DNA from 3 places in the Micromonospora sp. NPDC007271 genome. Region 2 is predicted to be linked to each of the others. Evidence: riboswitches for the same ligand, from Rfam matches in the RefSeq annotation. Region 2 holds a riboswitch; each other region holds the start of a gene.
What was found. Region 2 has a riboswitch for cobalamin ahead of ABZ570_RS28370 (acyl-CoA thioesterase). Riboswitches for the same ligand answer to the same signal wherever they lie in the genome.

Region 1 (3,268 bases), on a different contig from region 2:
CGTGGCGGGTGACCGGCCGCGCCCGCCGGCCGCCCCGAGCAGGTACGTCAGGGCGACCGCGCCGAGCGATCCGGCGAACGCGGCCAGCGGGATCGTCACCGGCATCCCGCTGATCGCCCCGCCCGCCCCGACCCCGAGCGCGATCACCGCGGTCACCGCGAGCCCGGCCCCGGCCGCCACTCCCAGCAGGTACGGGTCGGCCAGCGGGTTCCGGAAGACGCCCTGGTAGCAGCCGCCGGCCAGGGCGAGCAGTCCGCCGACGAGCAGGCCGAGCACGACCCGGGGCAGCCGCAGCTCGGTGACGATGGCGATCTCGCGCTCGGTGAGCCCGCTCTCCAGGTGCACTCCCGGCAGCAGGTTGAGCAGCTCGGCGGCGACGCTGCCGGGCGGCAGGCTGACCGGACCGAGGGACACCCCGGCGACCAGCGCGACCAGCACCGCGCCGAGGCCGGCCAGCAGCCAGCGCTTGCGCAGCCCGGCCGGCCGGACCGCGGCGCCCGGCCGGGCCGTACGCGCGTCGGCGGGCCGGGACGTGTCGAGCGTCCCGGCCGTGCCGACGGATTCCGCTGGTCGCACGCTCACCGGCAGGTCACGCCGGGACCTTGGCGGTGGCGTCGACGATGACCCGCAGCAGGTCGACCACGCGCGGGCCCCAGCGCGAGGCGATGTCGTCGTCGAGGGCGACGATCTGGTTGTTCTTCACCGCGGTGATGCCGGCCCAGCCGCTGCGGGCCTTGACCGTCTCCGGCGTCTGCTGGCAGCACTTGGTGTCGGACAGGAAGACGAAGTCCGGGTTCGCCTTGACGATGACCTCCTGGGAGAGCTGCGGGTAGCCGAACTTCTTGCCGTCGGCGTCGGACGGGTCGGCGATGTTCGCCAGCCCGGCGAGGGCGTAGATCGAGCCGATGAAGGTCTTGCTGGTCGCGGTGTACAGCTCCGGGCCCAGCTCGTGGAAGTAGGTGAGCTTCTGCGCGCGCTGCGGCAGCTTGCCGGTGAGCGCGGCGATCTCGTCCTTCATCTTCTTGGTGAGGTCGGCCGCCTCGCCCGGGTGGCCGGTCAGCGCGCCCAGGTCGGTGATCTGCTGGTACGTGTCGTCGAGCGTGGCCGCGGCCGGGGCGAGCAGCACCGGGATCTTCAGCGTGGTGAGCTGGTCGACGATCTTGTTGGTGTCGTTGGAGAGCACCACCAGGTCGGGGCTCTTGCCGGCGATCGCCTCGGCGTTCGGCTGGAAGCCGGAGAGGTCGCTCTTCGGCGCCTCCGGCGGGTAGTTCGACTGGTCGTCGACGGCGGTGACCTGCTTGCCGGCGCCGATCGCGAAGAGCACCTCGGTCGCGGTCGGCGACAGCGAGACGATCTTCTCCGGGCGCTTCTCCAGGGTCAGCTTGCCGACGGTGACCGGGAAGGCGGCGGCCGAGCTGCTGCCGGCGGCGGGGGTGTCGGTCGAGGTCTTCTCGGCGCAGCCGCCGAGCAGGAGAGCGCCGGCCGCGAGGGCGGCGACGAAGAGCCGGGGGGTACGTCTGGACATCGGTCCTCCTGTCGGTCGAGGAGCGTGGTGCTTCGCCGACAGGGAGCGCCTGGGCGTACCCGTCCGCGAGGCGCCCTTCCTCGAGAGCGCGAGTCGCGACCGTGCCGCAGGCGACCTGGCTCGTCCCCGTGGGATACGGGGCATCACAGTTGCGGGACAGCGCCGGTTTCGCACCGGATTCGCTGCGGATTGGTCGGTGCCACCGTAGCGCACGACCAGCGGAGATCATCCGGACGGGCGGGGGTGGGTGGGGCCCCGCGGGGGTGGACCGGGGCCCCACCCACGGATTCACGACGGTGCGGTCAGCAGTAGGTGCTCTGCTTGCCGATCGCCCGGTACGGGCAGTCGGCGTACTCGGAGAGCAGCAGGACCGCCTCCTTGTTGCGGGCGGTCTGCGTCGGGATCACCTCGTCCGGCGGGTAGAAGCCGCCGCCGGAGGCCGACCCCGGGTACATCTCGAAGGTGTACGCCCAGATGCGGTGGTTGCCCCACATCCAGTCGATGCTGGTGCCGTCGGCGATGTAGAGGTCGCTGGACTGCTCGGGGGTGTAGCCGTTGCTGGCCGCCATCTGCCGACCGATGGCGGCGAAGGTGTTGTACTGGTCGGCGGTCATCCCGCTGGGGGTGTTCGCGGTGGTGTACCCGAACGGCCAGAGCACCAGCTGGGAATAGGTGTGGAAGTCGATGTTCGCCTTGATCTGCTGCACCCCGCCGACCACCCGGCTGTTGACGAAGTTGCGCAGCGCCTGCGTCTCGGGCGCCGAGAACGCGGACGGCCCGCGGTAGGTCTCCGAGGAGGTGGAGCCGGACGAGCCGCCGCAGCAGCCCCACTGGTACGACCAGTTCCGGTTCAGGTCGGTGCCGACGTACGACGAGCCGCTGTTGGGCTGCCGGTTCTTCCGCCAGGACCGGTACGAGCCGGTGGCGATGTCGTACTCGCTGCCGTCCGGGTTGATCGTGGGGACGATCCAGATCTCCCGCGAGTTGACGATGTTGGTGATCCGGGAGTCGGTGCCGTAGTTGTCGGTGAAGAGGTTGAGCAGGTAGATCGCCATCTCGACGGTCAGGTGCTCGCGGGCGTGCTGCTGGGCGTTGAAGAGGATCTCCGGCTCGTTCTCGTCCGTGCCGACGTTGTCGGAGATCTTCACCGCCATCAGGTCCCGGCCCTCGTACGACCGGCCGATGCTGAGCTTGCGGGCGATGGCGGGATGGTCGGCGACCACCTTGTTCACCACCGCGGTCAACTCCGCGTAGTCGTGGTAGTTGGAGTCGGCGGACGGGAAGCCGTACGTGCCGATGTCGCCGGCCGGGGCCACGTCCTCCTCCAGCCGGAAGCCGAGCCGGCTGATCGCGGCGGCCTCCGCCCTGGTGGCGGTGACGTACAGGACGCCGTGTTCGGAGTAGTCGATCGCCGCGCCGGTGCGGGCGACCGCGTTCCGGTCGGCGAGCGTACGCGGACCGAGGACACGGTAGGCGACGGCGGCCGGCTCGGCGGACCGGTCCGGGGCCGGCCGCGCGGCGGCCGGCCCGGTGATGGCGGTGACGAGGGTCAGGCCGACGGCGGCGACGAGCGCCAACCGGCGGCGGAGCGGGGACGTGCGGAAGGCCATGGACAACCTCCTCGGGGTACGGAAGATCCGCTGTCCGCACACTTCACCAGAGTCACCTGGTCATATCAACATCCATCACTGACTGCTGCCATCCCGACCGGATCCTCCCGCCGGCAAAGATTTTCCCCCGACA
Region 2 (3,268 bases):
GCTGCTCGACCCCGGGATGGACCTCACCCTCCGCCCGATGCGCTACCCGCACTTCTTCGACCGCTACCGCGACGCGATCCGCAACACCTGGACGGTCGAGGAGGTCGACCTGCACGCCGACCTGGCCGACCTCGACCGCCTCACCCCGGCCGAGCGGCACCTGGTCAGCCGGCTCGTGGCGTTCTTCGCCACCGGCGACACCATCGTCGCCAACAATCTCGTGCTCAACCTCTACCAGCACGTCAACAGCCCGGAGGGCCGGCTCTACCTGTCCCGCCAACTGTTCGAGGAGGCGGTGCACGTCCAGTTCTACCTCAACCTCCTCGACACGTACGTGCCCGACGAGGCCGAACGGTCGGTCGCCTTCGCCGCCATCGAGAACATCCCGTCGATCCGGCGTAAGGCCGAGTTCTGCTTCCGCTGGATCGACTCCATCCACCACGTACGCGAGTTGCGGAGCAGGCAGGACCGGCGGGCCTTCCTGCTCAACCTGATCTGTTTCGCCGCCTGCATCGAGGGGCTGTTCTTCTACGGCGCGTTCGCCTACGTCTACTTCCTCCGCTCGCGTGGCCTCCTGCACGGCCTCGCCTCCGGCACCAACTGGGTGTTCCGCGACGAGTCGATGCACATGGCGTTCGCCTTCGACGTCGTCGACACCGTCCGCGCCGAGGAGCCGGACCTGTTCGACGACGACCTCGCAGACCAGGTCCGGCAGATGCTCACCGAGGCCGTCGAGTGCGAGGTGCAGTTCGCCGAGGACCTGCTCGGCCAGGGGGTGCCCGGGCTGCCCATGGCCGACATGCGCGAGTACCTCCAGCATGTCGCCGACCGCCGCCTGGTCCAGCTCGGCCTCGACGCCCACTACGGGTCGGCCAACCCGCTCGCCTTCATGGAGTTGCAGGACGTGCAGGAGCTGTCGAACTTCTTCGAGCGCCGGGTGTCCGCGTACCAGGTCGGGGTGACCGGCACCGTCGCCTTCGACGACGACTTCTGAGCGACCGTGCCCGGGGCGGTGCGACACCGCCCCGGGCGGCGGGCGAGCTTCCTCACAGCCGACCCGCGGACGCCCGGGCCGGTGACCGGCGGCGGATATGCTTTCCGGCGGCGCTGGTTCGCCCGGTCGTGACGGCCGGGTGTCGTAAGAGGGAACCCGGTGCGAGTCCGGGACTGCCCCGCAGCGGTGAGTGGGAACGACCGCCGTCATCAGCACTGGGCCACGCGTGGCCCGGGAAGCGACGGCCAGTAGAAGACCGGTCCCCCGGTCGCGCCCACGAGTCCGAAGACCTGCCCGCGCTGCGCGCACGAGGTGTGCGCGCTGCCGTCGACCTCGCGGGTGGGTCGGGCGGGTGACCCGCCGGACGACGGTCCGGTGTGGCCTCGACGTGCGTGCCCCGAGCCGGCGGTCCGCTTTCCGAGGACGGACAGACCACGGTGCCTGACACCATCACGATCGCCGGCCGGCCACCGTCGGCCTCTCACCTGACCCTGTCGCAGATCATGGACCAGCACCACACCAACCTGATGGGCACGGTGCACGGCGGCCGGATCCTCAACCTCATCGACTCCGTCGCCGGTGTGGTCGCCGCCCGCCATTCCGACGGACCGGCGGTCACCGCGGCCATCGACGAGACCGCCTTCCTCCGGGCGGTGCGGGTCGGCGACGTGGTCCACGTGGACGCCCGCATCACCTGGGCCGGCCGCAGTTCGATGGAGGTGGCGGTCAGGGTGACCGCCGACCGGTGGGACCGGGCGGTGCCACCCACCGACGTGGCGACCGCCCACCTGGTCATGGTGGCCGTCGACGATTCGGGCCAGCCGCGACCGGTGCCACCGCTGCTTCCGCAGACGGACGGCGACCGGCGCCGCTACCGCGAGGCGGAGATCCGCCGGAAGCACCGGCTGGCCCTGCGGCGTGCCCTGCTCGACGGCGTCGGGGAGGGCTGACTCGTGTTCGGTCTGCCCGTGCCGGCGCTCGCCGGCTACCTCGCCGCGATCGTGGTGCTGATGATCACCCCCGGTCCGGACATGATGTTCGTCCTCGCCAACGCCGTCCGGTACGGCGCCAGGGCGGGAGTCGTGGCCGCACTGGGGGTCGCCGCCGGCGAGGCGGTGCACGTCGCTGCGGTGGTGTGCGGCCTGGCTGCGCTGGTCACCGCCTCCCCGGTGCTGTTCACCGCGATCAGATGGGCCGGCGCGGCGTACCTCATCGTGCTCGGGATACGGACGCTGCGCGGTACCGGCGGGCCCGGCGCCGTCGCGGCGGAGCAGGATGGCCGGGCCGGCCGGGCGTTCCTGCGCGGGCTGGTGACCAACCTGCTCAACCCGAAGATGATCCTGTTCAGTGTGGCGTTCCTGCCGCAGTTCGTCGAGCCGGCGGCCGGCGACGTCACCGCGCAACTGGTGCTGCTCGGCGGACTGTTCGTCGCGGTGCAGCTCACCGTCGACGTCGCCCTCGGCGCCGGTGCCGGGCGGCTCGCCGGACGCCTGGCCGACGGTCGTTGGTCGCGCCGGATCAACCGGGTCTGCGCGGTCGCCTTCGTCGCCCTGGGGCTTCGCCTGGCCGCCGGGTGACGCTGCCGGGGTGACGGGGGCGGGCGCTCTCACTCCAGGCCAACCGCGCTGCCTGGGGTGGACTTGCTGGCCGACGCCCCCGCCGCCCCGGTCGCCGCCCGCTGGGCGACCTCAGCGACGGACGCCGGGCGTGGGCGGCGTCACCCGCACCCGCTCCTGCTCCGGGCGGGCGTCGAGGTCGTCGAGCTGGGCGCAGATGGTCTCCCGCAGGTCGTCGTAGTCCCGGAAGTAGTGGTCGTTGAAGAGCGTGTAGCCGGTCCACATCAGGTTGGCGCACACTCGCGCGGGCACCCGGCCGGTCGCCGCGCCCATCCCGACCAGGGCCACCGACGAGATGCTTCCCGGGTCCTTCTCGTTCTGCGCGTGGATGGCCTGGAACGCGGCGGCGCACGCCAGCGCGACGTTCAACGTCTCGCTGACGTTCTCCGCCGACTGCTCCATGGTCGGCGTCGAGATGAGGAACTTCGGGTTGGTCGCCCCGGACGCCACACACACGGCGCTGCCGATCGGCAGCGAACCGGCGAACTGATCGCGGATCGCCCGCTGGACGCGCAGCTGGATGCCGGCCCCGAGGTGCCGCTTGATGGCCGCGTCGACCCCGCCGTCCATCCGCCCGTGGGAGTTGGTCGGGCTGACCCAGGCGTCGACGTGCCGGGTGAGGATCGATCCTTTGTGGACCTCGACCTCGGGGGTGTCG
Region 3 (3,268 bases), on a different contig from region 2:
ATCAGGAAGATCGCTCCGGCAAGGACGACGACCGGCAGCAGCCGCCGGTGATCGGGGCCGGTGAACCGCCGTGCGGCGTGCGGCAGCATCAGCCCCACGAAACCGATCGCGCCGCTGATCGCGACCAGCACGGCGGTCAGCAGCGCCGTGGTGACCAGCAGCAGCCACCGGACAAGCCCGATGTCGACGCCGAGGGCGGCGGCGGCCTCCTCGCCGAACGCGAACGCGTTGAGCGCCCGGGCAAACCAGAGGATCACGGCGAACACCGCCGCGAACGCCGGCATCGCCCACCCGAGTGCGGCCCAGTCGGCGCGGGCGAGCGAGCCGGACAGCCAGAAGGTGATGCTGTGGGTCGCGTGCGGATCGGCCGCCCAGATGATCACGAACGAGGTCAGCGCGGCGCACAGCTGCGCGATGGCGACGCCGGCCAGCACCACCCGGGTCGGCCGCAGGACCGCCCGTCGGCCGGCGGCAGCGACCACGACGGCGAACGCGGCGAGCGCCCCCGCGAATGCGCCCCCGGTGAGCGCCGCAGTGCCCGCACCGAGGCCGAGGACCAGAACGGCGACGGCGCCCAGCGACGCCCCGGAGGAGACGCCCAGCAGGTACGGGTCGGCGAGCGGGTTGCGGGTGACGGTCTGCATGACCGCCCCGGAGGCGGCGAGCCCGGCGCCGACCACCGCGGCGCCCAGCACCCTCGGCAGCCGCAGCTCCCACACGATGTGGTCGCGCAGCAGCGGCACGTCGGCGCTCGTCAGGCCGAGATGGTCGGTGATGACGAGCCACACGGTGCCCAGGGACAGGTCCGCCGGCCCCACGGTCACGGCCGCAGTCACCGACAGCAACAGGCAACCCGCGAGCACGACCACCACGGTCACCATGCGCACCGCCCGGACCGGCCGCGCCGGGGTCTGCGCCGGCTGGGCGGTAGCGGTGGTCAGTTGCCCACCCCGCCGACACCCCGGGCCAGGGCCTCCACGGCGAGCACGTTCCGCACGCCCGCGGAGGTGGAGGAGAAGTCCAGGACGACGTACCGCTTGTCCTTCACGGCGGGCAGGTCTTTGAGCGTCGCGTGCTTTTCGAGGAACGCCTGCTTGGCGGCGGCGGGATCCCAGCTCGCGTCGATGAGCACGATGACGTTCGGGTTACGCTCGACGACGGTCTCCCAGCTGGTGTCGGCCCAACTGCCGTTCAGGTCGGCGAAGATGTTGGTGACCCCGGCCGCGGACATGATCATGGCCGGGCTGCCGCAGCAGGCGCCGGCACTGGGCGCGTCGGTGCCGGCGTCCCACCACAGCACACGCGTGCCCTTCGCGCCCGCTGACACTTTCGCGATGCGCTCCTGCTGGTCGGCGATCAGCGTCTCGGCCCGCTCCCCTACGCCGAAGATCCCGGCGATGTCACGGATCTCGGCGAACACGTCATCCATCGTCAGCTTCGCCGGTCGCGTGTCTTTCGGGCAGCCGGCGGCGGAGATGTACGTGGCCACGCCCAGCTTCTGCCACTCGGCGCGGTCGCCGACCCCCTCGTCGCTGAACGCACTTGCGAAGGAGGCGTAGACAAAATCCGGCGCGGTGTCGAGCAGCTTCTCCTTCGACGGGTACTCCTTGGCCAGTACCGGCACCTTCGCGTACGCGGCGGTGTACTCGGGCAGCACCTGGTCGTCGAGGTAGGCGGTGCTGGCCATCCGGTCCTGCAACCCGAGCGCCAGCATGATCTCGGTGGCAGACTGGTTCAGCGTCACCGCCCGCGCCGGGGGCTTTGTGATCGTGACCGGTGTGCCGCAGTTGGTGAGTGCGACCGGCCCGGCCGCGGCGGGCGCCGTGGTGGCCGGCTTGTTGTCGCCGGTCGCGGCGCAGCCGCTGATCAGGGCGAGCAGGACGGACAGCGGCGCAGCAACGCGCCAGGACACCGGGGACCGCATGGCGGGACCACCTTCCAGCACCTCGTGGACGGGTCGTGCAGGTGCCGTGGCCGGTCTCCTGGCTGACGGGTGGTGCGCCGGCGGCCGGCCTTCCCAGGCATTGCGCCCAGTGACCTTTTCGGTGGCCTCCAGCATCCCGATCACAGTGGCGAGGGCCGCACCGGTCTCACACCGGCTTCCCGAACACCACGGCCAGGACACCCTAACCAAACCACACGGTGTCGTCACCGTGGCCTAGGTCATGGTCGGAGACCGCGTTGGTTCACCGTGTTCGCTCGCGTGAAGTGTCGTCGATCAGCCACGCACGACGCGCTCCAACGGCTCAGCGAAGTCGCTCGACCGGTGACCGGTCTGCTGTACTCGCTGCTGAACCGGCCCCGCAGCTACTCTCACTCCAACACACCGGTGTCGCGACGATCGGTTGAATCCGAAACTACACATCGTTCCGCGGTTCAGAACGCTTACAGGACAACGCGATCCTGCCCTCCATGGGCTCCGTCGGCGACTCGTTCGACAACGCACCCATGGAAAACCTCTGGTCTACGCTGAAGATCGAACTCGTCTACCGCACGAGCTGGCGCAACCGCGACGAGGCCGAAAACACGATCTTCGCCTGCATCGACGGCTGGTACAACACCCGCCGCGTCCAGACGGAACTCGGGTACCTCAGCCCCGACGAGTACGAGGCCGCCTCGCGCACCCGTCAACACGACCCAGCCGAGCCAACTATCGCCACCCCTGCTCCAGCCGGCAGCAGGTAACCACCGCTCCATCAAAGCGGGGGAACTTAACCCGCCCGACCAAGCTCAGCCAGCCCTTCACCCGCTGGTCCATCCGCAAACTGCTCGCCTACCTGCGCAAGGTGCACGGTCGGGTGATCCGCATCGGCCGCGAGGCCCTGCGCTAACCCCGGACCCAGTGGCGCCCGCAGGAGCGCGCGCACAACCGACAGATGCGTCACAAGTGCGCGTTTTACGCGTTCGGGTCCCAGTCTGCGAGCTGCTCCATCGGCTCGGTGTCGCCGGTGGTCTCCAGGCCGTCGAGCGGGACGCGCTCGTAGAAGTAGAGGACCAGTTCGCTCGCTGCGCCTCGCATCGTCATGTCGCCCGGCTCCGCGTCGGCGGCGAGGTCGTCGCAGCGGACGCCGTCGGCGTTGAGGGTCAGGCGCCAGGAGCGGCCCTCGGTCGTGTGCAGGTCGATGGTCGCCGGCTTGAACGGCCAGGGGACGGTCGTCGCCGAGACGGTCGTCAGGAACTCGTCGACGCCCTCGACCGCGACGTCCGTCGGCAGCGGCTGTGCGGCCCCCTGGGTGAGCTGGGCGTCGTAGGTGTGGACGGCGATCTC

Region 1: it holds a riboswitch for cobalamin, as region 2 does, so the genes downstream of both, ABZ570_RS15965 (ABC transporter substrate-binding protein) here and ABZ570_RS28370 (acyl-CoA thioesterase) in region 2, are expected to answer to the same signal.
Region 3: it holds a riboswitch for cobalamin, as region 2 does, so the genes downstream of both, ABZ570_RS21870 (ABC transporter substrate-binding protein) here and ABZ570_RS28370 (acyl-CoA thioesterase) in region 2, are expected to answer to the same signal.

Annotation. Positions count from the first base shown of each region.
Region 1 is NZ_JBEYER010000038.1:28,431-31,698, forward strand. It holds gene ABZ570_RS15960 (iron ABC transporter permease) at 1-474, opposite strand, end outside; gene ABZ570_RS15965 (ABC transporter substrate-binding protein) at 590-1,525, opposite strand; cobalamin riboswitch at 1,613-1,757, opposite strand; partial or broken gene ABZ570_RS15970 (M14 family metallopeptidase) at 1,843-3,135, opposite strand.
Region 2 is NZ_JBEYER010000107.1:4,771-8,038, reverse strand. It holds gene ABZ570_RS28375 (ribonucleotide-diphosphate reductase subunit beta) at 1-994, shown strand, start outside; cobalamin riboswitch at 1,092-1,307, shown strand; gene ABZ570_RS28370 (acyl-CoA thioesterase) at 1,432-1,944, shown strand; gene ABZ570_RS28365 (LysE family translocator) at 1,948-2,571, shown strand; gene ABZ570_RS28360 (macro domain-containing protein) at 2,683-3,268, opposite strand, start outside.
Region 3 is NZ_JBEYER010000063.1:1,292-4,559, reverse strand. It holds gene ABZ570_RS21875 (iron chelate uptake ABC transporter family permease subunit) at 1-881, opposite strand, end outside; gene ABZ570_RS21870 (ABC transporter substrate-binding protein) at 938-1,924, opposite strand; cobalamin riboswitch at 1,955-2,130, opposite strand; gene ABZ570_RS21865 (IS3 family transposase) at 2,413-2,685, shown strand; gene ABZ570_RS21860 (maleylpyruvate isomerase N-terminal domain-containing protein) at 2,897-3,268, opposite strand, start outside.